2 regions of the Macrococcoides bohemicum genome follow, and region 2 is predicted to be linked to the other one. Evidence: a T-box and tRNA genes for the amino acid it is inferred to sense, from the RefSeq annotation. Region 2 holds a T-box; the other holds one or more tRNA genes.
What was found. The T-box of region 2 lies ahead of pheS (phenylalanine--tRNA ligase subunit alpha). A T-box ahead of a tRNA ligase gene usually reads a tRNA of that ligase, here a tRNA-Phe.

Region 1 (15,380 bases), 190 kb from region 2:
GCTTAACAGTAAGTGAAAAGAAATTAATAACAAAAGGAATAAAATCTATTCGTTCACGTGTAGCAAATATTCAGGAATTTCTTGAAGAACCAATGTCAATGGAAGATTTTAAACAGACATTACTGAATTCAATATTCGATGGTGAGATTGAAGAATATCAACTTCAGGAAGAAGACTGGAAGAAGATAGAAGAAATCAGTGAACAGAAATATCGTAACTATGACTGGAATTACGGGAAAAATCCGAAATATAACTATGAAGTCAAACAGAAATTTCCTGGCGGTATGTTGGAACTTAAGATTAATGCCATTAAAGGCATGATTGATGATATTAAAATATTTGGTGATTTCTTCGGTGTAGGCGAAGTTACTGAGATTGAACAGAAACTTAAAGGATTACCACATAATCAAAGGGCTGTGAAGGCAGTTTTAGATACAGTAGATTTTGGACATTACTTCGGTAGAATAACGAAAGAAGAATTTTTAAGTTTAGTTGCAAAATAAAAAAAGATAAATTTTTAGCGCCAATCCTTAAAATTAATTTTTGAGGCATTGGCGCTTTATTTGAAAGTATTCAATTTAAATTTCCTCCAGAGCGTTCAATTCACTCGTATATTGAAGAAATGCTTCCTGGTTATGATTTAATAAAGACAAATCAATCTTTTCTTTTAATAATTTCTTTTGATGACTTTTAACAGCTTCGTCAATGATAAGCTCGATATATAAATTATTGAGATTAGATACGAAAGTTTCAAGACCATTTAATTGTGTTTGTTGATTATAGTTCATAAGTGTAACCTCCTAAAATGTATTAAAACGAGTATAGTATATAATATTCTAAATTGCAATAGTATTCAGAAAATTATATTAATTAACATTTATTCGTTTTGATTAATAATATATAACCATATTTTTAACTTTGTAAACATATCTTTTTCTATTGTAAACTATGTTAAATATTTGAAAAAGTTAACAAATGTTAAGTGGAATTGTGTATAATATTATCAATATATTGACAAAGGAGAAAGTTGATATGGAGAAATATATTGTTAATGAAAAGACGATGTATATTAAGGCGTATAGAGATGGTAGAAGTGTACTTTCGGAAATTGGTGAATACGGAAGAGAAACATTTATATTTAAAAAGAAGCCACTTCATATCATTGAAGACTCACTATTCTTTTATCATGCTTCCTATAAAGCGAGAAAAATATCTACGAAGATGATTGCGGAAATCTATACGAAACCACCGATTATCGTCCAGCCCGGTACACAAACATATTTCTTTCCGACGCACAGTGATCGAAGTAACGATATGGCCTGGATCAATGTTCACTACGTAAATAGATTTCACGCAGGGGAACATTATGATACTGTTGTGGAATTTGATGATCAGTCACAAGTATCTTTTCCGGTGACAACGTATACTTTTAATACACAGTATTTGCATGGGATTAAACTCGAATATTGTGTAAGAGCAAAGGCGTTAAAACAGGAAATGTATACGCAGGAAGCAGTGCATTTTGACAAATGCAGGGCAAATCTATTCGAAATGTTAGCAATGTATGCATTATTAGAGAAAAAGGTGTAAATGTTCCATAAAAATATTTACCGAAAGTATTGACCAATTTATTTCAATTGATATAATAGTATTTGTTGATTGAAATTATTCCACAGTAGCTCAGTGGTAGAGCTATCGGCTGTTAACCGATCGGTCGTAGGTTCGAGTCCTACCTGTGGAGCCATGGAGATGTACTCAAGTTGGCTGAAGAGGCGCCCCTGCTAAGGGTGTAGGTCGGGTAACCGGCGCGAGAGTTCGAATCTCTCCATCTCCGTTACAAAACACTTAGTGTATGCTAAGTGTTTTTTTTTATGTTTAAAATAAATTATTGAATAATCTGAATTTTTGAATTATCATAGATACATTATATTTTTGAAATTATGATTACGCATTGATGTATTAATTTTATCTAAATGACTATAAATTAATACATAACAAGTATGTGAATAGTTTAACAAACATACTTATTCCTGTGATAATATAATATTAGATCATTAAATGAGGAGGAAGAAAGTATGAAAATAGTTATGGCAGGCTCAGGTGCGATGGGTGGACGTGTTGGTCTTTATTTAACTGAAAGTGGACAAGATGTGGTGATGCTTGATAAATGGCAGGACCATGTTGATGCGCTGAACAGTAATGGTGTTGCTGTTCATTCTTATGGTGAAACAACCAACCACAAAGTTAAAGCAGTATTTATGGATGACTATAATGAACCGGCTGATTTGGTAATTTTATTAACAAAAGCTCTGACTGCTGAAGAAACGATCGATAATTTAATTAAACAGGGTGTCATCACAAAAGAAACGAAAGTGATGTCACTGATGAATGGTTTAGGTCATGGTGATATGCTGCTGAAGAAATTGTCTGTTGAGCAAGTTATACTGGCTGTAACAATGTGGTCAGCGGGTTTAAAAGGACCAGGTGAATTAATTTTAGAAGGAACTGGTAATATTGAATTTGGATATCCTGATGGACATGTGGATGCATTCATTGAAAAATTGAAAGTAATTTTAGATGAAGCGAAACTTAATGGTGTTATCAGTAATGATATTGTTACATCAATCTGGAATAAAGCTTTAGTGAACTGCTGCTTTAACACATACTGTTCAGTAACGGATAAACGTATCGGGGAATTTGGTGCGTATGAACAAGCAGATGCAATGTTAATCCCTTTAGTTAAGGAAATTATTGCAGTAGGGGCTACTAAAGGTGCTAAGCTGGATTTAGATGCAACAATGGAGAAATTCCATAAAATGTACTCGCCTGATGTCGTTGGTCTGCATTATCCATCTATGACTCAAGATATTCATAATGGACGTAAGACAGAAGTCGATTTCTTAACAGGTGCTGTAAGTCGATATGGTGATGAAGCAGGGATAGGAACACCATATTGTGATATTTTAACGCATTTAGTACATCAAATTGAAAAATAGAAGAATAGATTTTGATTTTTTTACCAGTCATGTAACAACATGTCTGGTTTTTTGATGGTTGCGTAAAAAGAAATAAATCACTAGCTTAACCGCAATAAAACATACTTTTATACAACATTCGGATGCAAACTGCCTCTAAAGATAAAATTTACACTTTTTTGATGTTGCGTTCACAAACTTAAAATGATATATTTTAAAAGTACTCTTTTTACGAGAGACAACATATTATTAACGCGGGATGGAGCAGTCTGGTAGCTCGTCGGGCTCATAACCCGAAGGTCGGTGGTTCAAATCCGCCTCCCGCAATTAAAGTGGTCCCGTGGTGTAGCGGTTAACATGCCTGCCTGTCACGCAGGAGATCGCGGGTTCGATTCCCGTCGGGACCGCCATTTTGGCTCAGTAGCTCAGTCGGTAGAGCAATGGATTGAAAATCCATGTGTCGGCGGTTCGATTCCGTCCTGAGCCATATTTTAATTTTATTATGCAAGGCGATTGTGGCGAAGTGGTTAACGCATCGGATTGTGGTTCCGACATTCGTGGGTTCGATTCCCATCAGTCGCCCCATTGTTAAGCGGGTGTAGTTAAATGGTATAACCTCAGCCTTCCAAGCTGATGTCGTCGGTTCGATTCCGATCACCCGCTCCATTATTAATCCACAGTAGCTCAGTGGTAGAGCTATCGGCTGTTAACCGATCGGTCGTAGGTTCGAGTCCTACCTGTGGAGCCATTTAGGCCCCTTGGTCAAGCGGTTAAGACACCGCCCTTTCACGGCGGTAACACGGGTTCGAATCCCGTAGGGGTCATATAATCAGAAGTGAAATATCGCTTCTGATTTTTTTAATTATTATGGATCGTTGTCCGAGTTGGCCGAAGGAGCACGCCTGGAAAGTGTGTAAACGTCACAAGCGTTTCGAGAGTTCGAATCTCTCACGATCCGCTAATAGAATAAAACTACTGATGATACTTCAATGTAACTTCAGTAGTTTTATTTAGTTATACCGGACATATTTTTACTTAATGTTATTTAATGATAAAAGTTGCTTCAACGTCTATTTTTTAATGTAGAAAGCAAGTATAATATACTTATTCAAATATTATACTTCTAAAGTTTATTGTGAAGTATAATACAAAATAGAAATCATAAGGTGATGAAATGAGAGATAAAGCATCGACACGTAAAGTGTTAGCAGAACTAAACTATCCAGTAAGATATAAACGCTTTTCAAAAATCTTTAAAAGAATAAAAAAATCAGAACGCCGTTTCTTTATTAAATTATTAAAAGTAATCTGCAAAGATATTAAAAACAAAGAACTTATTTATTTTGCGACCTATAGTCATATTAATTTGAATCAACATGGATTATTCATTTTATTAGATGACCGCATTGTTATGGTTCATAGCAAAATGAAATCAAAACGTATTTACTATGAAGTAATTAAATATGCGGATATAGTAAAGATTGATTTTGAGCCCGATACTGAAGGGGAATATGGAGAATTATTTTTCAAATATAAACGTAAAAAATTAAGTGAAAAGTCAGTTACACTGCGTATGATTAAAAGTAAAGACTTGCCTGAAATGGTGGAATTTATTAGAATTAAAATGTCTGAAACAATATAAAGGGGGACATATAAAATGGCGAATATCGATAAATTAGTAACATATGCAGAACTTAAATTAGGTCAGTTTGGTGTAGATTACCGTGAAAATCATGAAGAAGATAAAGTGCAGGAAATTGAACCACGCAGCTACGGAGTAAATGGAACTTCTATTGATGTGCTTTATGATGCACAAAGTTATGTAATCGATTTAACAAAATCTGGTGTGCGTGATGTGACTGAAGAAGATGCACATGCAGTTGTGGGAAGATTAAAAGAATTCTTCAATCAAAAATAATAAAAAAAATAATAAAAAAAATCGTGAGACTAGATAATAGTCTCACGATTTTTTAGATTGCAGTTAATGCTGCGAGATATAAGCCTAGTGCAAATAAGAATCCGAATAAGGTGTTGAATTGTCCGGTAACTTTCATTGCAGGCATCAGTTCGATTGGTGTGTTGCCTTTGAAGAAGCGATTTACTGCTTTAATCGGCAAGTTAAAGCTTAGCAATACAAGTAATAAAAATGGCGAACCATAAGGTTTATAGAACACTGTGTACAGTACTACTAAGAAACTGATTAAGTATAATAATGCCATCGTAATAATTGCGATTGTTTTACCAACTAAGATAACATAAGTCTTTCTACCGCTCGCTTTATCTTTAACACGGTCACGAATATTATTGGCCATATTAATCATGCCGATATTGATTGAAACTGGAATTGACATAATTGCAGGGTACCATTCTAGATGTCCTACCTGAATGTAGAACGTAATCATAATAATTACAAATCCCATAAAGAATCCGGCGAAGATTTCACCGAATGGCGTCCATGAGATTGGTATCGGCCCACCCGTATAGAAATAACCTACTGCCATACATACAATCCCAACAAGTAAGATCAACCATGACGATTGAGAACAAATATAAAGACCCAATATTGCGGCAATGATATAAAAAGCAATTGCTAAATTATATACTGACTTAGGACGCATACCATTTCTTACGATTGCACCACCGATTCCGACTGAAGTATGATCATCCAGTCCGCGCTTGTAATCGAAATATTCATTAAACATATTTGTTGCAGCTTGTATCAATAAGCAGGCAATAAGCATGATAATAAGTAAGTCGATACGGATATCAGTGAAATATTTTGCGCATGCTGTTCCGACAAGTACAGGTACGAAACTTGCTGTTAAGGTGTGTGGTCGCATTAAGTGATAATACTTTGCTATACCAGTGTGTTGTTGTAAATGTTCAGACATATTCATACCTCTTTTATTCTTAATGTATAAATTTTATATTTAATAATAGTCATCGTCAACAAATCTAGCATAATTTGTCCAATAATCATTGAATAATGTTAAAATAATAAGTATATTATTTTGAAGTGAAAGAAGTGTAGAATGTGCCGATTAATCAACAGTTTGAGTCTCATTTAACAACAAATAAAATTAATAAAATTGAACAATTTGATTTAGACTTCCAGCTAAATGTTGCATGGATCATGGATTATTTTCATGCATTTGCAGGAGAGCGTTATGTCTTTATCAATAAAGATAAATCCTTTAAGTTAATCGGTATTGGTCATCATTCAGTAGTTACAGCAGATACGATTCATCCCATTCTAATCGAACGACAGTTTAAGGCGATTGTTCAGGATGCAACATATATTGGTAATGGTTCGCAGTATGATTTAAAGCTTTTTGGTGGCTTTCAGTTTGATAATAATGAAAGTAAAAATTTTTCTGCTTATGAAAAGAGTCATTTCATCATTCCGAAAATACAGATTGTTGAAAGTAATGGACACGCTTCAATAATATTTGTTGATCAATCTTTAGACAAAGCGCAGTTAATCGAAGCATTAAGACATCATACCGGAGATAATGTACCATATAACAAAATAATATCTGCTGAAGATATTGATCTGGACTTATTTAAATCTAATGCACATAAAGCAATATCGATGATGCAGGAAGAAAAGCTGGAAAAAGTTGTGCTATCAAGAAAGAGAAAGATTACGATGGAACGAGATATCGATATTTTGCCACTCATCGATCAGGCGATGAAAAATCATGAAGTGAGTTATTTTGCTTTAATGGAGTCTGGAACACAAACATTTATTACAAAGACACCTGAACAGCTTGTTGCGGTGCAGGATGGCATACTTCATACAAATGCCATTGCCGGAACGATGGGCAAAAGTATTGCAAACGCGAAACAAAAGTTACTATATGATGAGAAGAATCTATATGAACATAAAATCGTTGTAGAAAGTATAAAGGAAGATCTCGCACCGTTTACAAATGAGATTACTTTAAAACAATCACCGGATATATTAGAAAATCAATTTTTCTATCATTTATATACACCGATTAATGCGAAGTTGAATCGTGGTGGATTATTAGAAGTAACTGAAAGTCTACATCCAACACCTGCACTGGGTGGTTTTCCGAAACGTGCGGCGATGCATTTCTTAGCGGAGGCAAATGAAGGGCGTGGATTATACGGTGCACCATTAGGTTATGTTGATTTAAATGATGAAGGTGAATTTATCGTTGCTATACGTTCGATGGTTATCCAGGATAACACTGCGATGCTCTATGCAGGATGTGGTATTGTTAAGTCGAGTGTTGTAGAGAGTGAAGTTTATGAAACAGAAATTAAATTTAAACCGATGTTAGAAATGTTAGGAGTAAATGAAGATGAATGACGCGTTAACTAAACAAGTGTTTCATTTCGTTAAATCATTATATGATTATGGTGTACATGAGATAGTGATTTCACCAGGATCACGCTCAACACCCGTTGCGATAGCATGTGAACTTCATCCAAAGATGAAGACGTATATTCATCCAGATGAACGCAGTGCAGCTTTTTATGCACTTGGACTGATGAAAGCAACGAACAAGCCGGTTGCAGTACTCTGTACATCTGGAACTGCAGCAAGTAACTATACCCCGGCAGTGTCTGAATGTTTTATCAGTCATATGCCGCTCGTTGTGATTACGAGTGACAGACCCCATGAACTGCGCAATGTCGGTGCACCACAGGCGATTAATCAGGTAGGGATGTTTAGCAATTTTGTACAATATGAACGTGACTTTCCGATTGCAGATGATACAGATGAATCGATTCAATTTATCGATGCTGTAATGATGCAGTCTAGTCGTTATTTCAGTGGACCGATGAAAGGCCCGGTACATTTCAATATACCTTTCAGAGAACCATTGATGCCGGACTTTGAGCTAGCAGAAATGATGACAATTACTCCAAAGGTTCAGGTTAGTTATCAGAAGACATTTGATGTCAATACAGTCAAACCAATCATTCGTCAGGAAAAGGGCATCATAATCGTCGGTGATTGTCAGCTGGAAGATTTAACACAGATGCTTGTCTTTTCTACAATACATAATATACCGATTATTGCAGACCCGCTTAGTCAGATTCGTGATTTAAAGCACCCGAATGTTGTGACAACAGGAGACAGTATCTTTAAAGTCATTAAAGATATTCAGCCGGGTTATATTATTCGCGTTGGTAACGCTGTTGTATCGAAAGCGATCAATCAATGGATTAAAACGCAGACAGCACCACAAATTTTAATCCAACCAAGAATTCAGCCTAATACATTTCCGAAAGTGCCGGACTTATTTATCGAAATTACTGCGAATGACTTCTTTAGACAAGTGGCAGAAGAGAAACCAGTCAACAATCAATCATGGATAAAATTCTGGCATACATTAAATGATTTAGTCATCAATCACATTATGCAGCACACACAGACAATATTCGACGAAGGTAGTGCGATGTATCAGATCTTTAAACAAATCAAGAAGAATGAAGTCATTTTCCTGGGCAACAGTATGCCGATTAGAGATTGTGATACATTCTTTACAAACTTTGAAGGTAAACCGTATTGTAATCGTGGAGCAAATGGTATTGACGGTGTAGTGAGTACGGCGCTTGGGATGTCTCGACATAAAAAGGTGACGTTGATAATTGGTGATATCTCATTCTTCCATGATATGAACGGACTTGTTATGCAGAAGATGTTATCAGAATATCACCATTCTCATATGATTAATATTGTAGTGATGAATAATAATGGTGGCGGTATCTTCAGTTATTTACCACAGTATGAAGATAAGAAGCATTTTGAACGTTTATTTGGCACACCGCTTAACCTCGATTTTGAACATACTGCAAAGTTGTATGACTTTAAATATAAGAAATTTAATGTATTTGATGAAATCACATTACCGAAAGAAAGCGGCCATATTATTGAAATCACATCTGATCGAGAAGAGAATTTGAAAGCACACAGCGCATTAATTACGACATTAAAGGCGAAACTCAATGCTGAAATATAAATATTTTAATAGTAATAATGAAAGTCTTATCGTGATGATTCATGGTTTCCTGGGTAGCAGTGAAACCTTTCTACCAGCAAAAGAAAGACTGTTGTATCATACGGATGTGTTATTAGTGGAATGTCCAGGACATGGAGCAGCTTTTAATACTAATGAAACGTGGTCATTTGATTCAATCGCAGCATCGCTTGCACAAACATTAACGCGTTATCGAAATCAATATACCGAAATCATTCTGTATGGTTATTCGATGGGTGGTCGCATAGCGCTATATACTGCACTGCATTATTCGGAACTGATCGATAAGCTCGTTATTGAAAGTGCGACGCCTGGAATTGAAGATGAGCAATTAAGAAGAGAACGTATTCAGCAAGATGAAGAACGTAGTAGATGGATAGAATTGGATTACTCAGCTTTTATAGCGCACTGGGAAAAGCTCTCTTTATTTAAAACGTATCATCCGTTAACTGATGGACAGCAAACAAGACAGCGTGATATAAGAATGCATCACGAACCAATTGGTATTGCTAAAGCTTTAAGAGAATATGGAACAGGCAGACAACCGAATCTCTGGCCGCTTTTACAAGATTTTAATAAACCAGTCCTATTGCTTACTGGAAGTTTAGATAAGAAGTTTGAATCAATCGCTAAACGTATGGTAAAAGAACTGCCCGATGCACGACATATGATAATTGAAGCTGGCCATACAATTCATGTGGAGAATTTAAAAATATTTGATACAATAATAGTATCGTTTATCAAGGAGGAAAATCATGACTAGAGTTTGGGAAACATTAAAAGAGTATAAAGAAATAAAATATGAATTTTTTGAAGGTATCGCGAAAATTACGATCAACCGTCCGGAAGTTCGTAATGCGTTTACACCGAATACAGTAATGGAAATGATCGATGCATTCTCTCGTGCACGTGATGATCAAAGAGTAGGTGCAATCATCTTAACAGGTGAAGGTGACTTAGCATTCTGTTCAGGTGGAGACCAAAAAGTACGTGGCCATGGTGGTTACGTAGGTGATGACAATATTCCACGTTTAAACGTATTAGATTTACAACGTTTAATCCGTGTTATTCCTAAACCAGTTGTAGCGATGGTTCGTGGCTATGCAATCGGTGGTGGACACGTATTACACATCGTATGTGACTTAACAATCGCTGCTGACAATGCACGTTTCGGTCAAACTGGACCAAAAGTAGGTTCATTTGATGCTGGATACGGTTCAGGTTACTTAGCAAGAATCGTTGGACATAAAAAAGCACGTGAAATATGGTACTTATGCCGTCAATATGATGCGCAGGAAGCATTAGATATGGGCTTAGTTAATACAGTAGTACCTTTAGACAAAATCGAGGATGAAACTGTACAATGGTGTAAAGAGATGTTACAACATTCTCCAACAGCATTGCGTTTCTTAAAAGCTGCGATGAACGCTGATACTGATGGACTAGCTGGTTTACAACAATTCGCTGGTGACGCTACATTGCTTTACTACACAAGTGATGAAGCGAAAGAAGGTCGTGACGCATTTAAAGAAAAACGTCAGCCGAACTTCGATCAGTTCCCTAAATTCCCATAAGAAATGATATAAATAAAAATCAGAACAACCGATTGTATTGTACAAATACATCCGGTTGTTCTTTTTTGAGAAAGAATAATATATCAGTACATTTAATATTTCTGCTATGATAATAGTAATACATATATAGGACGTGAACATATGCAGTGGTTAAAAGATGCAGCTGAAAAGTATCCTGAAAAGTTAGCAATAATCTATTCAAATCAATCGGTAACGTATCTAGATTTATTTCATAAAGCGTGTCAGGTAGCTTACAAGCTTTCTGAATTAAAATATAAAAGAATTGCACTACAAGCAGAAAATACATTAGATGATTGTTACATGATCCATGGTTCAATACTCGCCGGTATTGAACTCGTAATGATCAATAAACACTTAACTGAAAAAGAAATTCAAATACAAATGGATTCAGTAAATACTGAATTGTTAATAACAAATACTACATTTAAATCGATTCAAACGAAAACTAAATCTTTCATATTAAATAACTTAAATGAACAACCACTTTATCCTGTTGATAATCAACCAAATGATATACTTTCTATCATGTTTACTTCTGGCACGACTGGTGTTCAAAAAGCAGTACCACAACGCTTTATCAATCATTTAGCAAGTGCTGGGAATTGTAAAGCAACGTTTACGTATGACCATAATTCAATTTGGCTGGATGTTCTGCCATTGTTTCATATAAGTGGTTTGAGTATATTATTACGTGCAGTGATTGATGGCTGCACTGTCGTATTGCATGAAAAGTTTGATGCAAAGCAGATTATCGATGACATTAAAGAAAAAGAGATCACGCATCTCTCGCTTGTCCCTCAAACTTTAGAACGTCTCTTAAGCCAAGGACTTAACCAGCAATATGCCCTTCAAGCCATACTGATTGGTGGCGCTAAATTAGATGATCGTTTACTTATTCAGGCACGAAGTGCAGCTCTACCTATTTATACATCGTTTGGTATGACTGAAACATGTTCACAGATGATTACAGCAACACCTCAAGATATCGAGAAGTATCCGAAAAGTGTCGGCCAGATAAATCAAAATATCCAATTATTTAATGTAGTGAATCAGGTCGGCGAAATTGGCATACGTGGGGATAATGTGATGCACGGCTATCTCTATCCTGAAAGTGCAAATCAAGAAGCATTCATAGATGGATTTTTCTTAACAGGAGATATCGGGTATATCGAGGATGATTACCTGTATATATTAGACCGTCGTAAAGATTTAATTATTTCAGGTGGAGAAAACATATATCCTTCAGAAATTGAACAGATCATATTAAGTCATACACCGGTGCATGCAGCTTGTGTCATTGGTATTGAAGATAGCAAGTGGGGCAGTGTCCCGGTTTGTTTATATGAAGCAGATGGTAATATGGAGGCAACTATTCAAGATACATTAAATAATAATATCGCAAAATATAAGCATCCTAAACAATTTATTCGGGTTAATAATTTAAAACGAACATCGAATGGAAAAATATCACGTCATCAATGTAAGGAATGGTTTGTTCATGAATATCTCAAAGCTTAATATTTATTCATATGCTGCACCATTTAAAGCGCCGATTAAGACAAATCTTATTACTTTAAATGAGCGTGAGGTGCTTATAGCAGGTGTCGTAATTGATGGTGTGGAATATTATGCGGAAGCAAATAGTTTTGAAACACCGTGGTATCATTTTGAAACGATAGAAACGGTTTATCAATCACTCATAAGTCAGTTTGAAATATTAAAAAATAGACCATTATCTTCAATAGAAACACTCAATGCTTTACTTGATCCTGAAAAACCGAATGCATCCAGTTGTTTTGATATCATTGCGTATCAATATTTTAATCAATTACAGCCAGTGACAGTGTTGATCGGTCAAACGCTACATCATGATGCACGTGCTATTCAACCAAATGCAGCACGAGTGAAATTAAAGATGCATAACAATATTTTAGCGCAGGTACAATCCATTCGTAAGACGAGTGATATTCAAATCGTCATCGATGCAAACGGGTTAATGGATGCAAATCATTTTGACTTGATCTGTAAACTTTCTGAGTATGATATTCTTTATTTTGAAGAGCCGTTCAGTTCTATTGAAGATTATCGTTCAATACATCGCTTGAATCCAAAGATTAATCTTGCCATCGATGAAAGTGCGACTGATGCGCATACGATACAACAGTTTTATAATATAGGTGTTAATACTGCTGTTATTAAATATAGTAGATTAGGTGGCGTGACTAGTGCACTTAAGATAAAAGAAAACTTACCAGAAATGAAGCTCGTATCCGGAGGCATGTATGAATTCGGACTAAGTAAATATTTTACGGCGCTGCTCGGTGAAACATTTCAGACTGTACCGGACATTACGCCGAAAGGTACTTATTTTGCGCATGACTTTACTGAATATGATGAAATAATTAATGACAATCGACTTAACATTTCTGTGCCGGAAGTCCAGAAATCTCACTTAACATTATTAGCTTCCTATAACTAAAAGATAAAATAATATTTCTCTATACAAAATTAAGAGGAAACTTTATTTTATTATCAAAAAAATATATATTAAAGATTTATTTACCTTAATTTTTTAAAATATAATTTCAAAAATACGATTGCAAAATATGTATATATTTGTTCTAATAAGTATGTAAAGGAGCAAATATTATGAAGCAATATTATGAAGAAATCACATTTATAAGAGCTATAGCTTGTCTGCTGGTAGTTCTAACGCATGTTACGTTAATGTATCCTATCGAAGAGATGAATTTAGGATTAAAGCTAAGTTTAGTGATTAATCAGTTTGCACGTGTCGGCACACCTATTTTTTGTATAATCAGTGCATTTTTATTATTTAATGGATTTAAAGATAAAACATTGAACTATAGAAAATTTTTAATATCTCGAATAAAGAAAATTGTTATTCCTTATTTCATATGGTCTGTCTTTTATCTTGTGATAATGGATGTTACAGGTAAAAGTAATTTTGACAGCAGCAAAATATTGAAATATATTTTTTTAGGTGATAGCTATGTTCATCTGTATTTCATTGCAATTGTATTACAGTTTTATCTTTTTTATGTACTTTCACATCAAATATTTAACAAGAATAATATTGCGCAATGGACGTTATTATTAATCATATTAATGATTATCTGGTACTTAGTAAGAGATAGTATTTATGCAATAAATCATCGTGCACTATTAATTAACTGGATAGGTTTCTTTATGATGGGAGGATATCTGGCATATCATTTCGAACAGATAAAACAATGGATTATGTATCTCAAAGATTATTTGATTTACTATGTGATTATCGGTTTATTAGTGTCATTATTAGAAATGGATATTCCGAAACTATTTACTTCTGATAGGATGATGAATCTGATTATGGTACCACTAGCGATTGCATTTATCATCGTATTGTACTGGAAATCAAATCACATCACTATTTATTTATTAAGTTATATGGGCAATCGAGCCATGGGTATTTATCTTGTTCATATGCTTGTTATTGGTGTATTAGGTGAAGTTATTCCGAAGTCGTTTTGGAATCCCTACATGCTGTTATTCAACTATATTCTTGTAATAGCTGTTACATTAATTACAGTAGACGTATTAAGTTTGTTACCTAAAAGTAATTATTTATTTCCAATTGCAAAGTCGCCAGGACAAAAAGAGATGTTATGGCGTAAAATTATACATAGAGTACATTAAAAAAGGAAATTCCATTTCGGAATTTCCTTTTTTAATGATGATGATGTTCTTTTTCTGGGACTGGGTCATAGCCACCGGGATGAAATGGGTGACATTTAAGGATTCTTACTATCGTTAAATAGCTACCTTTAAGTGCACCGTGTGTTTCAATTGCTTCTAATCCATATTGGGAACATGTCGGTGTGAAGCGGCATGTGGGTGGCGTCATCGGTGAGATATAGTTTCTGTAAAACTTAATACCGGCTAATAATAGTTGTTTCATAATAATCTCCTAATCTATTTCTTCTGCTTTATACATAGCAACATTTGTCTTATTAAAGGCCTTATAATGCGTTTCCTGTGTCATTAATATCGTAACAGGTTTATTTTTAATTTTAGCATTGACTTTGATATCGAATGACAATGTTTTGGGTAGCTTCTTCACGGGTGATAATTCAACATCAAATGAACCACTTTGAATTTTAATATCTGTGAGATCATTAAATGTAGACACTTGATTCATGCTTGAGAAATCGACGCCATAATCAAATAGATGCTTTAAATTCTGAGAGTTACCTTGATATTGAATCGTGCTATCCGTCGTTTTTATATTATCAACTTCTTTTTTGACGACATTTTGAACAATATCTGTTAAATTAACCATATTTGATTGAATACTTGAAAAATACTGGATATCAGCATTGCGTGCGCGATAATTTAAATATTGAGGTTCAGGAAAAGCTTCGATATTACCATCATCCATATTGAATATAACAGACTTTACAGGATATTTCGTGTTATTCGAATCAGCTTTAATAAGTAGCGCGCTTTTATTAATCGTATCAAATTGAGATGCGGTAGCCTGTGTAAACTTTGTCGTGAACTTATCATATGAAATCGTTATCTTATTAGTAGCATCGAGTGAAATGCTATCTGTTGCTTTAATATTCTTCTGCATTCGAGCGATAATCTGGTCTTTCGTTAATGGTTTCTTTTTTTCCTGTGGTGCTGCACAACCGGTAATAATTAATGTTAAAATAATAAAAAGTACAGTTAATTTTTTCATAGTGACCTCTGGATAGATAATTTTGTGATGAATGGAGCAGATTAATGAT
Region 2 (15,380 bases):
CATGAAAAAGAGTCATAATAAGAAAAGAAAAAATAAGCGAGGTAACGTATGGAACTTATAGAATCAGTAAACAATCTTAAAATTAAACAGATTGCAAAATTACATGCGAGAAAAGATCGTAAGAAAACAGGTCAATTTTTACTTGAAGGATTTCATTTAGTAGAGGAAGCTGCAAAAAGTAATATTGATATTGAAATAATCTTGACAGTTAATCCTGATAAGTTGACTGAAGTGATGGTTCAGAATAGTAAACAGCAATACGAAATAACATTTAAGATTGCAGAGAAATTATCTCAAACAGAAGCACCTCAAGGTATATATGCAGTATGTAATATGCCAACAATCGACGATGTTACATTGAACCGTGCAGTTTATCTGGATCGCATTCAGGATCCCGGCAATGTCGGCACAATTATTCGTACCGCTGATGCAGCAGGTATGGATGCTGTAATTATTGCGAAAGGTACAGTAGATATTTATAACGATAAAGTGTTACGTGCCTCACAAGGCAGTGTCTTTCATATTCCAGTCATAGAAATGGACTTTGAAGAGGCAAGACAAAAAGTGAATGGTAAAGTTATGGGGACAAGTCTTGAAAATTCAGTAGACTATCATCAAGTTGAAAAAGCTGATTCATTTTTATTAGTACTTGGTAATGAAGGACAAGGTGTAGAACAGGCAATACTTGATCAAACGGATATAAATCTTTATGTACCGATACACGGTAAAGCTGAAAGTTTAAATGTAGCAGTATGCGCGGGTATATTAATGTATCACTTGATTTAACATAAAAATAGAGAGGAGTGTGGGCATGGCGTATTTTCATCTTTTAGCGGCATGGAGTAATCAGGACATGGAGCAAATTAAAAAAATTATATCTCATGATATTAAAGCAACTCTTATCAATAATGAATGTGAAGAAATTGTAATGGATTATGACGGATTAATTGGTTTATTACAACAACGGTTTGAATCCAATCAGGAGTGGGATTTTGAAGTCATCTATAATGCACAGAAAAGTGAGTACAGTATTGTAGTAGTTGAAATCACGCGTGAAAATAAACGACATGAGTTATTTGAAGATAAATCTTTATGTACATTTTTCTTCAATAAAGGTGCGCATGATAATAATTTAGTAAGACTCGATATGGTGATGGGGATTAAGCATACGATATAACTCTTCAGTTTGAAGGGTTATTTTTTTGTATATTTTATTTAATTGTAACAAAATGGATAAAATAAATTGTAATAAAATGTTATTATTGGTATAAGGAGTTGGTGTGAATGAAGGAAGAGATACAATTTTACTTTAAACATTTTTTTGATTTTGATACTAGTGTAACTAAAGCTAGATATAAGAAACAAAATACGATCTGTTTAATTATTATTCTAATACTCGCAATTCCGGCATACTTTTTATTTATTAAATTTTATGATGAGCTCTCTTTCAATGAATTAATAAAAATGGAAGATAAGGCATATGAGCAGTATAAAATGAATCAAGGCATATTTTATGTTGTCTTTGCTGGCTTATTTTTTCTGTTGATTCATATCATTCAACTATCAAATGAAATACATCGTTATAATGCACGAGACAAAAATTGGAGAAAGCCAATTTTGTATTTACTGATATTATATCTAATTTATATTGTAGTAAACCTCATATTATTTCTGAACAGACAACCTGAATTAATGAGATCAACTTTTGGTATTTTAATATTGTCTCAGTTTTTATGGATTGGAAATGATGAATTTATGGAAGGTGAAACATAATGATCACACAATTAAAAAGAGAACTAGCATTTTACTTCGCCACCCTCTTCGATACAAAATACAAGATGGGTGTTAAGCAATATCGTAACCAAAGACTTTATATTTCTGTACTAACATTTATTCCGCTTGCATTTTTTTTAATCTATGTCTTCTTTTTTAATGATACTTTTATACAGTCAGATGCATATTACGATTTGCCGATTAAAGAACAAGATCGTTTGAGTTCGTTAGACGATTTCAAGTTTTCTCTGTTATTTACTCTGGCCGTGATAATGATGAAAGTCATTCAATTGCCCTTTGAAATTAAACGTGCTAATTTCAAAAATATCAATTGGGTAATTAGAATCCTCATTCTGGTTATTGGATTTAGTTTTATCATTTTCTGGAGTTTTTATCGATACCATCAAGGTAAAGTAGCTTTTACACACGAGATTATCTTTTTTGTAGTGATGATAAATCTTGTGTTTGGTAATAATTCTTATGAAACAGAAGAAGAAAAGGAGCTGTATAAAATACATGGAGAACATTTATAACTTCCTGCTACTATTTAACGCGTCTACAAGTGTAGAATGGGGTACGTTATTATTTACTTTAGCTCCATTTCTAATGTTTATAGGTATTATTTCACTTCTCATATATTTTTCTCGACGTTATAAAAAGATTAATGAACTAGAACACCGCATACGAGATTTGGAAAAGCGTGATAAACGCAATGATTTATAGGTTGAATATAATTTTTTTATTGATTATAATAAGTATTAATGAAATAAAGAACCGATAAAAAGACGTAATATGTGGAAGTGTTCAGAGAACTATCGTTTGGTGAGAGATAGTCATCGATACATATTTTTTCATCTTTTTGGTTGCTTAATAAGAAGTTAAGCCGGTAGATACCGTTATCATCAACAAGTGTGCACATTTGTGCAAATTTGGGTGGTACCGCGGAATTCTTTTCGTCCCTTATTCAGGGATGGGAAGGATTTTTTTGTTTCTAAAAATTTAAGGAGGCATCATGATGGAGTTAAAGGATAAATTACAAGCATTGAAAGAAGAAGCTGTTCAAAAAGTACAGTCGATTTCTGAGAAAAAAGAATTACAGGATATTAAAGTATCTTACTTAGGTAAAAAAGGTGTCATCACTAGTTTAATGAAAGAAATGAAGTCATTGCCCAATGAAGAGAAACCCATGTTTGGTCAACTAGTAAACGATGCACGTCAAACGGTTGAAAAAGCGATTGCTGAAGTTGAAGAAAAGATACAACGTGATTTAATTAATCGTAAATTAGCAAGTGAAACAGTTGATATCACGTTGCCTCGAAAAGAATTAACAAGCGGTGCGAGTCATCCATTAAATCGAATTATTGAAGATATTGAGGATTTATTTGTTGGTTTAGGATATGAAGTTGTTGAAGGATATGAAGTAGAAAGTGATTATTATAACTTTGAAGCTTTAAACTTACCGAAATCTCACCCGGCGCGTGATATGCAGGATAGTTTCTATATTTCTGAAGAAGTATTAATGCGTACACACACGTCTCCTGTTCAAGCTCGAACGTTAGAATCACGTAAGGGTGAAGGACCAGTAAAGATTATTTGTCCGGGTAAAGTATACCGTCGTGATTCAGATGATGCTACGCATTCACATCAGTTTACACAAATCGAAGGTTTAGTTGTTGATGAGAATATTAAAATGAGTGATTTAAAAGGAACGTTAGAATACTTCGCCAAGAAGATGTTCGGTGAAGATCGTGAAATCCGTTTACGTCCAAGCTTTTTCCCATTTACTGAGCCTTCAGTAGAAGTGGATATTTCTTGTTTCAAATGTAAAGGTAAAGGTTGTAACGTATGTAAAGGAACAGGCTGGATTGAGATTTTAGGTGCGGGTATGGTGCATCCGAACGTATTAGAGATGGCAGGATTTGATTCTAAGAAATACTCTGGTTTCGCATTTGGAATGGGTCCTGACCGTATCGCGATGTTGAAATATGGTATTGAAGATATTCGTCATTTCTATACAAATGATTTACGATTTGTAACACAGTTCTTACGTGCTGAAGATGGAGGTAATGTTGATGTTAGTAAGTAAAGAATGGTTAAGTGACTACGTTAAAGTTGATTTACCGGTAGAAGAGCTTGCTGAGAAAATTACGCGAAGCGGTATTGAAATTGAAGAAATTATTGATTACAAAAAGGATATTAAAAATTTAGTTGTCGGTTATGTCGAGTCAAAAGAGAAACATCCTGATGCTGACAAATTAAATGTATGCCAGGTTAATGTTGGTGAGGAAACATTACAAATCGTATGTGGTGCACCAAACGTTGATGCAGGACAGCATGTCATCGTTTGTTTACCGGGTGGGCGTTTACCAGGTGGCATTAAAATTAAAAAAGCAAAATTACGTGGCATTGAATCAAACGGTATGATTTGTTCATTAGGTGAACTAGGTATACCTTCAAACTTAGTGCCGGATGCATATTCTGAAGGTATCTATGTATTTACAGGTGATGTTAAACCTGGACAGGATGCTTTGGAAGCATTGGATTTAAACGATGAGGTGATGGAACTAGGTCTTACACCAAATCGTAGTGACTGTATGTCTATGATTGGTACAGCATTTGAAACAAGTGCATTATATGAAGAAGACTTATCATTCCCGATTTCTGAAATTAATGAAGTTACGGAAGCAGCAAGTGATTACATTTCTATTCATATTGATAACGTGCAGGCGAGTCCTTATTATGCAGCACGTATTGTCAAAAATGTAAAAATAGGACCATCTCCAGAATACATTCAAAGTCGTTTAATTAAAGCAGGTATTCGTCCGATTAATAATGTCGTGGATGTATCAAACTATGTGATGCTTGAATTTGGTCAACCTTTACATATGTTTGATTACGACCAGATCGGCTCTAAAGAAATTTTAGTGCGTTATGCTAATGATGATGAAGTGATGACGACGTTAGATGATCAGGAACGTAAATTATTATCATCAGATATTGTAATTACGAACGGTGAAAAACCAGTAGCATTAGCCGGTGTGATGGGTGGAGATTTCTCAGAAGTTACTGATAATACAGTGAACGTGTTAATCGAATCAGCGATGTTTGCACCACTTAATATTCGTAAAACAGCTGGTCGCTTAAACTTACGCTCTGAATCTTCAAGCCGCTTTGAAAAAGGTGTAGCAGCTGAATTTGTTGAAGATGCGTTAAACCGTGCAGCTTATCTCTTACAGGAAAATGCGCAAGGTGAAGTATTAAGCGGTATCGTATCAGCTGGCACATTACCTGCATTAACAAGAAATGTAGAAATTACAACGGAAGATATTAACCGTTTAATCGGATTCGAAATTTCAACCACTGAAATTAAAAATATTTTTGAGCGTCTTGGCTTTGAATCTAAAGTGGATGGCGATGCATTTAGCGTTGTTGTACCAAGTCGTCGAGGCGATATCACAATTAAAGAAGATTTAGTTGAAGAGGTTGCTCGTATTTATGGTTATGATGCTTTGCCAGCAACATTACCTGTGACAAAGACGAATAAACAAGTTGGACTTACAGATTATCAGGCGAAACGTCGTGCTGTGAAATCATTATTACAAGGTTTAGGGTTAAATCAAGCAATTACGTATGCATTAGTTTCAAAAGAAAAGGCACAACAGTTTGCATTGAAACAAGCAGATACTGTTAAGTTACTTATGCCGATGAGTGCTGATCATGCTGAATTACGTCAGTCATTAATTCCACATTTAGTTGATGTTGTCATTTATAATAATGCTCGTCAAATGAAGAATGTGGCATTTTATGAAGTAGGAAACACGTTCTTTAAAGTTGAAGGTGAAGAATTACCATCTGAAGAGGAGCATATTGCGGGTATTATCACAGGAGAAGTAACGCCAAGTTATCATCAAGGTAAAAAAGAAACCGTTGATTTCTTCCATGTAAAAGGAATTGTTGAAGCAATCAGTGAACGTTTAGGTATTAAGTTTGAATATCGTCGTTCTGATGAGACTTTATTACACCCTGGACGTAGTGCTGATATATTTGTCGATGATAAAAAGGTTGGTATCATTGGACAATTGCATCCTTCATTTGAATCAGATAACGACCTAAAAGAAACGTATATTTTTGAACTTGATTTAAAAGCTTTATTAAATGATGTTCAAGGTCAGATTATCTATAACATGATTCCGAAGTTCCCTGGAACAAATAGAGATATTGCATTAGAAGTTGAGCGTTCATTAGATACTGGTGAATTAATTAAAGTGATTGAAGCAGCTGATAGTAAGTTACTGCAATCAGCAAAAGTATTTGATGTTTATGAAGGCGAACATATTGCTTCGGACAAGAAATCTGTGGCAATACGTTTAGAGTTCTTAAATCCTGAACAAACCTTAACAGATGAAGATATCAAACCGATTTATGACAAAGTATTAGAAAACTTAACGGCAACAGGTGCTAAGTTAAGAGGATAATATTTGTTAAGAGGTCATCATTTACGATGGCCTCTTTTTATTGTGTTTTTTAAGAAGGATGTTGTATATTTATTTTGTGTTAACATATGTTAAATGAGGTGAAAGCTTTGTTTTTGAAGACACGGATTTTAAATCAATATGAGCGTTATATTTTAGAAGTTGCTGGACGTTTTGAAATGGATGATTTTGATAAAGAAAATTTATTTACTTCTGAGAAAGGGTTGCTTGGTGAAGAACAATTTTATGAGCGGATCAAAGATTGTAGTGGAGGAGCTAAGTTGTGGGATATGCGACTTAGATTAAACGGTCAATCACAGTATGATTTTATTATTATATCAAATGGGAAGATTATGCATTTTGATACGAAATATTATGAAGGACAATATAATTATGTTGATGGTAATTTTATAAGTGAAAATGGCTATGTCATTCATAATCCTATAGCATTGCAAACAAAACAACATATGAGATTATTGCGATTTGTAGATAAAATGGGATTTGGTTATCAAGTATTGAGTTTTATAATTTTTGTTGGTGAAGAATTTAATGTAAGTGGGTTTAATGGTGATAAAAGAATATTATTTGATAAAGACATTAATCGAATTGTAGAAAATTTAAACCAGCGTGAAGTAACATCAGAAGAATTGGGAATTGCACGAATTTTTGTTGACCACTATGATCATAAAGGAAGAAGTCCACGTATACATTACTATCCATTTAGTGAAATGAAAAAGGGTGTAAAGTGTCCGAAATGTCGCGAATTTTTACCAAGCGTTCCAAAGACCGCGAAAAAAGTGAAGTGTACATGTGGTTGTGAAATGACTAAGAAAGAGCTTGTACGTCTTGCATTTGATGCAATATATGTTTTGAAAAATAGTGGCGTTACAGTTAGAGATGTTGTTCAATTTACTGGGGTGGGTAAGACTTTAGTTAAAGAAGTGCTCGGGAAAGAACATCACAAATTGGGAACTTTTAAAGATAGTAAATATTTACCTCACAAAGTTGATGATTTTCTTATTAGAGAAAATGAAATTGAATATACAAAAAAGAAATATGATGAAGAATTTTATGTTTTGTAGTTTTTAACGAAAGAATAAATTACAATGCGGCTGTAAAAGAAAAATACAGTCGCGTACTCAACAAAAGAACAGTGAATGAAAAAGGTTGCGGCTGTAAAAGAAAAATACAGTCGCGTACTCAACAAAAGTACAGTGAATGAAAAAGGATGCGGCTGTAAAAGAAAAATACAGTCGCGTACTCAACAAAAGAACAGCGAATTAAAAGGGATGCGGCTGTAAAAGAAAAATACAGCCGCTTCCTCAACAAAAGAACAGCGAACGAAAAAGGATGCAGCTGTAAAAGAAAAATACAGCCGCTTCCTCAACAAAAGAACAGCGAACGAAAAAGGATGCGGCTGTAAAAGAAAAATAGAACCGCTTCCTCCAATGATAATCTCATTTCCTGCGTCTATCGATTAGATTCACTTTGATATACCACAATAAATACACAAATACTAATAACCCTAACGTCATGTATAAGTAATCCATCATCATATTTTCACTCCTATTTTTTCTTATTGACTAAACTTAATGCTTTCTCGCGATTTTTAAAGTCTTTTTTTGTAATACTGTCTAAATAAGCAATTCCTTTTCTTTCAATTATCTTTGCTGCTTCTAAATCAACTTTAGCTCCGGCACCTTTTGTAATGTGTATTCCAGTCTCACGGATAATCTGATCGTAATACTTAACAAAAGCGTATCTCGCAATAATGGAACTTGCTGCAATCGCGATTGATTTTGATTCTCCTTTTGTTTCGAAGCGGGTTTTCTCGCGTTCCGGAATTGCAGTCAACGCATAATTCTCATACACGCCCTGCACAGCAAACTGGTCAATCACTATATAATCGAGTGGTGCGCCATCAATTTTCTTCAATACATTCGTAATCGCCTGGTTATGTAACACTGCTTTCATCTTAACTTGTGACCATCCAATCGCTTTTCGTTCATTATATTTAGGATTATCTAATACTAACAATGAATGAGGGATAATCGGGATGATTTGTTCTGCAAGTGCAATGATCTTATCATCCTTTAAATTTTTAGAATCCATAACGCCAAGCACTTTTAATATTTCTGCATTCTTCTTAGAAACATAACTTGCCACTACAGTCATTGGGCCGAAGAAATCTCCTGATCCTGCTTCGTCACTGCCGATGCAGTTAAACGAATCATAAATTATGGTTTTACCGGCAACTTTCTTTTTTGATTCACTACTGCCAGCCAATTTAATCCCTGCATTTCCAAGTAACTTTATCGCAAGCGTTTCACTGGTACTGCCCTGAACCATAAATTTATTTGAATTATAAATTGTTACTGTATGACCTTCAATTTTCTTACGATATTTGGAACCCGCTGGTAAATTGCTATCGCTCTCTGGTAGTAAACTGATTATTTTACTTGCTGATTTTTCATCTAATTGGTAAACATTCGAGCTCATAAATATGTCACTCCGTATTTTTTTCTTCACTTATATGTTTTTATTGTATAACTTCCTCTAAAAATGGTAACATAAACAGTAATAAAAGACGATGTTGGAGTGATTTTATGGGAGAATTTAAAAATCGTATCACTGTAACAATATATGACCAACATTATACGATTATTGGTGAAGATGAGCCGAGTCATATCCGACACGTGGCTAGTCTCGTAGATGACCGAATCAATGAAATTGCCCGTATGAGCGCTGGACTTGATACTTCACGTAAAGCAGTGCTGGCGGCGGTAAATATAATGGATGATTATGTGAAGTTACAAGAAGAGTACGAAATCTTAAAACAAAAGTTAATCAATATAGAAAGAATAGGCGAACAAAATGATTAATTTATTATTATTATTTTTCTTGATCCTTGGTACTGTGATTGGATTAAGAAGAGGTTTTATATTACAATCATTGCATTTACTGGGGACGATTGGTTCACTGATTATTGCCCGTATGTATTATGCAGAACTTGCAAAACATCTTGTACTCATCATTCCTTTTCCATCAGCAGAAGGTAATTATAAATCTGAATTTTTAAATATGGTTACGAATGAAATGACATTTTATAATGTCGTGAGTTTTATAATCATTTTCTTTATGAGTAAAGTGATTTTACAGATTGTTGCAACAGTCTTTGATTATATTTCGCAGTTACCACTGCTTAAACAATTAAATGCATCACTAGGTGCGGTGTTAGGTTTTATCGAATGTTATCTGCTGTTATTCATCGTACTATTTTTATTTTCGATGTTGCCAAATGGCTGGATTCAGGAACATTTACAAGGTAGTTTTATTTCTAACTTTATCGTTAACTATACACCTTTCTTAAGTGGCATTGCTAAATCATGGTGGGAAAATATCGGTTTGATTCAAATATTCAAATAAAGTCATAGGCAAAAGTGTCTATGACTTTTATTATGGAGGATGAACATGTTAAATAAAAAAGATTATATAAAGCAGCTTGAAACAATTGCTACGTATCTCGAATTATCAGGTGAAAATCCATTTAAAATCTCTGCTTATCGTAAAGCTGCGGCAAATATCGAAACTTTTCAGGGAGATATTAACACGCTTCAAAATTTCACAGAAATTAAAGGTGTTGGTAAAGGTGTAGCTGAAGTACTGGATGACATCAAGCAGAACGGTGAATCTTCACTATTATTAACTTTGAAAGAATCAATCCCGCAAGGATTGATTCAGATGCTGAAAATTCGTAATCTAGGTGCTAAAAAAATTGTGAAGATTAATGATGCACTGGGTATCGATGATATCGAACAATTGAAGCAGGCATGCATCGATAATAAGATAAGTGAACTGCCGGGATTCGGTAAAAAAAGTGAAGAAAATATATTAAAAGGTATCGAAGAGATGCTTACGATGACTGAAAAGTTAAGCATTTATCAAATGCATCAATTTACACAGATGATTGATGCGTATCTCGCTGAGTCAAAAGATATATTACAATTTGATGCAACGGGAAGTTTCAGAAGGAAAAAAGAATTCTCGAGTGATATTGATTACATCATTAATACAACTGATAGAAAAGCAGTTTCAAAATATATAAGTGAAGCACCATTTATTAAAGAGATTGAGCTTCAAGGTAATGAAAAAATTACGGTGCAGATTGAGCGTGATGATTTAGTGACGACAGCGGATTTCAGATATACAGATACAATAGGCTATGCACATATGCTTCAGCATTTCACTGGCAGTAAGGATCATAATATTCGTATCAGACAGTTAGCTAAAGCAAAGCATGAAAAGATTAATGAATATGGTATTACAAAACAAGATGGGTCACTTATTCAATATGCAACAGAAAATGAAATCTACCGTCACTTTAATGTCAACTATATTCCGCCCGAAATGCGCACAGATGGTTCAGAATTTGATATTCAAAATCTTGATGAAATTATCACTTTAAATGACATTAAGGGTGATATTCATATGCATACGACTTACAGCGATGGTGCGCATTCTATCGAACAGATGATTGAACGTGCAATTGAAAAGGGGTATGAATACATCGCAATTACTGATCACTCAAAAAGTTTATTTGTAGCAAATGGTTTATCTGAAGAGCGTTTGCTTGAGCAAAATGGATTGATTAAGTCTTTGAATAAACAATATAATGAGATAGACATATATTCAGGTATTGAAATGGATATATTAGGTGACGGCTCGATGGATTATAATGATGATATATTAAAAGAACTCGACTATGTTATCGGTGCGATACATCAATCGCTCACACAATCTGAAGAGGATATTATGAAACGACTTAAAAATGCCTGCGAAAATCCATATGTCAGACATATTGCACACCCAACTGGAAGATTAATCGGTAAAAGACACGGGTATGCTGTGAATATTGAACAATTGATCCAAATGGCGAAAGAAACAAATACAGTACTTGAACTAAACGCACATCCAATGCGCTTAGATTTATCAGCGGATATATTAAGACAATATCAGGATTTACAATTAACCATTAATACGGATGCACATGCGATTAACCAACTTGATTTAATGCCTTATGGCGTAGGTACGGCAATTAAAGGTCGTGTGAAGAAAAATCAGGTTATCAATACGATGGACCGTGCAACGTTTAAAGAATGGGTAACAAAAGGGAAGTAACATTTATGAATAAAAAAGCATTAAATATTTTAGAATACGATAAAATAATAGAACGTGTTGTTGAGTTTTCTCAAAATGAACTGTCTTCACATATTTTACAAGCTACACATCCAACGTCAAACATTGATGAAGTACGTGAAATGATGACGCACCTGGAAGAAGCCCGTGTCATAGAGATGGGACAAAGTGAACCGGGTATGAGCATGCTTTCTGATATTGAAGGACTTGTGCGACGTGCTGTCATCGGTTCGGTCTTATCTGTAATCGAACTCAATAAAATTAAAAATAACATTAAAGTCATTAATCGATACAAAACTTATATCTTTAATCAATTTGAAGAGCGCGAATTAGAGATTCCTCTCATTTACAATCAATTAAAACAATTACCAACGATAACAGAACTAGCCGAATCTATTCAGGCGAAGTGTGATGAAACGAGTCTATATGACAATGCATCCCCAGAACTTGCTCAAATTCGTCAGGAAATGAATCGTATCAATCGTAAAATCAAAGAAAAATTAGAACAAATTGTGCGTAGTTCAAACAATCAAAAGAAATTATCTGATGCAATTGTCACTGTTCGTAATGGTCGACAAGTTATCCCTGTGAGAAGCGAATACAAACAGGATTTTCCTGGAATCGTCCATGATACATCATCAAGTGGTCAGACATTCTATATTGAACCGAATAGTATCGTTCAGCTGTCAACAGAATTAAACAGTGTAACACATAGGGAAAACGAAGAAGTAGAACGTATTCTTTATGAACTGACAAACGAAGTAGCAGAGTATGATAATGCATTAACATATTCGACCAAGGTATTAGCTGATTTTGATGTCAATCTTGCCAAAGCGAAATACGGAAACCGCAATAAGATGGTTATGCCTAATATCGCTGAAGAACGCACAATCGATTTGCCACAAGCATGGCATCCGATGTTACCAAAAGAGACAGTTGTTAAAAATAATATTGTATTCTATCCTGATATCCACACGGTGATCATAACCGGTCCGAATACAGGTGGTAAAACAGTAACGTTAAAGACTGTCGGACTAGTTATTCTAATGGCACAAAGTGGTATGATGATTCCTGCATTTGAAGGAGCAACGATAAGTATCTTTGATGAAGTATTCTGTGATATAGGTGATGAACAGTCTATCGAACAGTCACTTTCAACATTCTCAAGTCATATGACCAATATTGTATCGATATTAGAAAATATGACTGAGCAAAGCTTTGTTATGTTTGACGAACTGGGTGCAGGTACGGATCCTGCTGAAGGAGCAGCACTTGCGATGAGTATACTTGATCGTTGTTTAAGTCGCGGTGTTATGACGATGGCAACGACACATTATCCTGAACTTAAAGCATACAGTTACAACCGTGACCATGTTATGAATGCGAGTGTAGAGTTTGATGTAGAGACATTAAGTCCGACGTATCGTTTGTTGATGGGTATTCCAGGTAAGAGTAACGCTTTCGATATCGCTAAAAAACTTGGACTTGATCTTTCAATTATCAAAGAAGCACGTCAAATGATCAATATGGATAATAAAGAAATCGATAATATGATTGCCTCATTAGAGAAGAATGCAAAGCAAATTGAAGATGATAGAGCGCTGACTGAAACATTAAAGATTGAAGCTCAGAACTTACACAAAGATTTAAATAAGGCCTTCTCAAATTACGAAAAACAAAAAGAAAACTTAATTGAAAATGCAAAGCAGCAAGCGAATGATATCGTTAAAAAAGCCGAAAAAGAAGCGGATGATTTATTAAAGCAACTGCGTAATCTAAAATCAAATGCGGATATTAAAGAGAATGAGTTGATAGAACAACGTTCAAAATTATCAGGTATGTATCACGAAACAAAGATTAAACAAAATAAAAAGTCGACTAAAGATGAAGTCATTACAAAAGGTGATCATGTAAAAGTTTTAAGCTATGGTCAAAAAGGTGTTATCTTAGATGTTGATGGTGAAGAAGCTGTAGTTCAGATGGGGATTATCAAGATGAAACTGCCATTAAATGAACTTGAAAAAGAAGCACCACCAAAACAAGAGAATCACCGCGTTGTACCACGTGCTAATCGTCAAACGATAAAAATGGAACTGGATCTTCGTGGTGAACGTTATGAAGATGCATTGTATAAAGTTGAACAGTATTTAGATCAGGCGATTCTATCAAATTATGAACAAGTGACGATTATTCACGGGAAAGGCACAGGCGCATTGCAAAAAGGTGTACAGCAATATTTAAAGAAATCTAAAGCTGTGAAATCATTTAGAGGTGGAATGCCTTCTGAAGGTGGCTTTGGTGTAACTGTAGTAGAGTTAAAATAATACAATGTGAGGCGATTGATTTGGATAACTTTGATATGTATAAACTTGCAAAAGTATTGATTGTTGTATCAATTTTAATGTTAATTGCGGGTGTCATATATTTATTTATTGCATTATAGGGTATAACTATAATAGAGTGAGCAAAAGTAGTGACCAACGAATTTTAATTTGCTATACTCCATTTATATTAATCAGAAATATTAGGAGGAAATTATATTATGGCTATTATTAAAGGAACTGATACAAACTTTGAAGAAAACATTAAAGAAGGTGTAACATTAGTAGACTTCTGGGCACCTTGGTGTGGACCTTGTAAAATGATCGCACCCGTTTTAGAAGATTTAGCGAAAGACGTTGAAGGTAAAGCAAACATCGTTAAAGTTGATGTTGATGAGAACCAGGAAACTGCTGCTAAATTTGAAGTTATGAGTATCCCAACGCTTATCGTATTCAAAGACGGTCAAGCAGTTGATAAAGTTGTTGGTTTCCAACCAAAAGAACAATTACAAGCTGTTTTAGAAAAACATTACTAAGATTAAGCTAAAAAATAATATTTTTAAGAGTGAAATCTTTTGATTTTGCTCTTTTTATTTTGGTGTGTTTTACTAGTGTTAAGTAAAGAAATGTGGTGAATGTTATGGAGGATTATGAATTAAATATTAAACGTAAACTAGCAGTGCTGCCGAATGAACCAGGTTGTTATCAGATGAAAGACAAGAATGGCCAAGTCATCTATGTCGGTAAAGCAAAAAATTTACGTAACCGTGTACGCTCGTATTTTTCCGGTGCACATGATGAAAAGACAACACGTCTCGTGTCAGAAATACGAGATTTTGAATTTATCGTAACGAATACAGAAATTGAATCGCTATTGTTAGAATTGACACTTATAAAGAAGTATTATCCGAGGTTTAATATTTTGTTAAAGGATGATAAAAGTTATCCTTTTATTAAAATTACGAACGAGAAACATCCAAGATTGTTAGTTACACGTACGGTAAAAAAAAATAGTGGTAAATATTTTGGACCTTATCCCAATGCTTATGCTGCACATGAAACTAAAAAATTATTAGACCGTATTATTCCACTACGTAAATGTAATCATCTACCGGATAAATTATGTTTATATTATCATATCGGACAATGTTTAGGACCATGTGTATATAATGTTGAAGAACAGCAGTATCGACATTACATTCAGGTTGTGACGGATTTTTTAAATGGTCAAGATACAGCAATTATTGATGACTTACGTGCAAAAATGAATGAACGTGCTGAAAATCTTCAGTTTGAAGAAGCAAAAGAATATCGAGACTTAATCTCTCATGTTGAGTCACTCATGTTTAAACAAAAGATGATGACGAGTGATATGACAACTAGAGACGTTTTCGGATATGCGGTTGACAAAGGTTGGATGTGCATACAGGTATTCTTTATTCGCCAGGGTAATCTCATAGAAAGAAAAGTGACGATGATTCCGTTGATTGATGATTCAAAGTCACATTTTTACAATTTTATCGGACAGTTTTATGGTTTAGCCGAAAATTTACTGCCGGCTGAAGTGCATGTACCTACTGGACTGGACGTAAATATGATTAAGTCAGTTGTAGATACA

Region 1: it encodes a tRNA-Phe, which carries the amino acid that the T-box ahead of pheS (phenylalanine--tRNA ligase subunit alpha) is inferred to sense. The anticodon was not compared.

What each region holds. Positions count from the first base shown of each region.
Region 1 covers NZ_CP054482.1:1,820,585-1,835,964, reverse strand. The annotation lists gene lplA (lipoate--protein ligase) at 1-503, shown strand, start outside; gene HT586_RS09540 (IDEAL domain-containing protein) at 579-788, opposite strand; gene HT586_RS09535 (competence protein ComK) at 1,033-1,590, shown strand; tRNA gene HT586_RS09530 (tRNA-Asn) at 1,670-1,744, shown strand; tRNA gene HT586_RS09525 (tRNA-Ser) at 1,746-1,834, shown strand; gene HT586_RS09520 (ketopantoate reductase family protein) at 2,076-2,996, shown strand; tRNA gene HT586_RS09515 (tRNA-Met) at 3,229-3,302, shown strand; tRNA gene HT586_RS09510 (tRNA-Asp) at 3,310-3,385, shown strand; tRNA gene HT586_RS09505 (tRNA-Phe) at 3,390-3,462, shown strand; tRNA gene HT586_RS09500 (tRNA-His) at 3,485-3,560, shown strand; tRNA gene HT586_RS09495 (tRNA-Gly) at 3,568-3,641, shown strand; tRNA gene HT586_RS09490 (tRNA-Asn) at 3,649-3,723, shown strand; tRNA gene HT586_RS09485 (tRNA-Glu) at 3,728-3,799, shown strand; tRNA gene HT586_RS09480 (tRNA-Ser) at 3,845-3,933, shown strand; gene HT586_RS09475 (PH domain-containing protein) at 4,150-4,617, shown strand; gene HT586_RS09470 (hypothetical protein) at 4,633-4,893, shown strand; gene HT586_RS09465 (1,4-dihydroxy-2-naphthoate polyprenyltransferase) at 4,946-5,866, opposite strand; gene HT586_RS09460 (isochorismate synthase) at 6,010-7,314, shown strand; gene menD (2-succinyl-5-enolpyruvyl-6-hydroxy-3-cyclohexene-1-carboxylic-acid synthase) at 7,301-8,974, shown strand; gene menH (2-succinyl-6-hydroxy-2,4-cyclohexadiene-1-carboxylate synthase) at 8,961-9,755, shown strand; gene menB (1,4-dihydroxy-2-naphthoyl-CoA synthase) at 9,745-10,566, shown strand; gene menE (o-succinylbenzoate--CoA ligase) at 10,708-12,105, shown strand; gene HT586_RS09435 (enolase C-terminal domain-like protein) at 12,086-13,066, shown strand; gene HT586_RS09430 (acyltransferase) at 13,237-14,286, shown strand; gene yidD (membrane protein insertion efficiency factor YidD) at 14,318-14,548, opposite strand; gene HT586_RS09420 (hypothetical protein) at 14,558-15,331, opposite strand; gene ytkD (RNA deprotection pyrophosphohydrolase) at 15,376-15,380, shown strand, end outside.
Region 2 covers NZ_CP054482.1:1,628,256-1,643,635, reverse strand. The annotation lists gene HT586_RS08520 (MarR family winged helix-turn-helix transcriptional regulator) at 1-18, shown strand, start outside; gene HT586_RS08515 (TrmH family RNA methyltransferase) at 49-786, shown strand; gene HT586_RS08510 (hypothetical protein) at 812-1,177, shown strand; gene HT586_RS08505 (hypothetical protein) at 1,285-1,773, shown strand; gene HT586_RS08500 (hypothetical protein) at 1,773-2,306, shown strand; gene HT586_RS08495 (hypothetical protein) at 2,290-2,496, shown strand; T-box leader at 2,542-2,737, shown strand; gene pheS (phenylalanine--tRNA ligase subunit alpha) at 2,789-3,859, shown strand; gene pheT (phenylalanine--tRNA ligase subunit beta) at 3,846-6,248, shown strand; gene HT586_RS08480 (nuclease-related domain-containing protein) at 6,335-7,327, shown strand; gene rnhC (ribonuclease HIII) at 7,812-8,744, opposite strand; gene zapA (cell division protein ZapA) at 8,852-9,127, shown strand; gene HT586_RS08465 (CvpA family protein) at 9,120-9,671, shown strand; gene polX (DNA polymerase/3'-5' exonuclease PolX) at 9,717-11,423, shown strand; gene HT586_RS08455 (endonuclease MutS2) at 11,429-13,765, shown strand; gene trxA (thioredoxin) at 13,984-14,298, shown strand; gene uvrC (excinuclease ABC subunit UvrC) at 14,403-15,380, shown strand, end outside.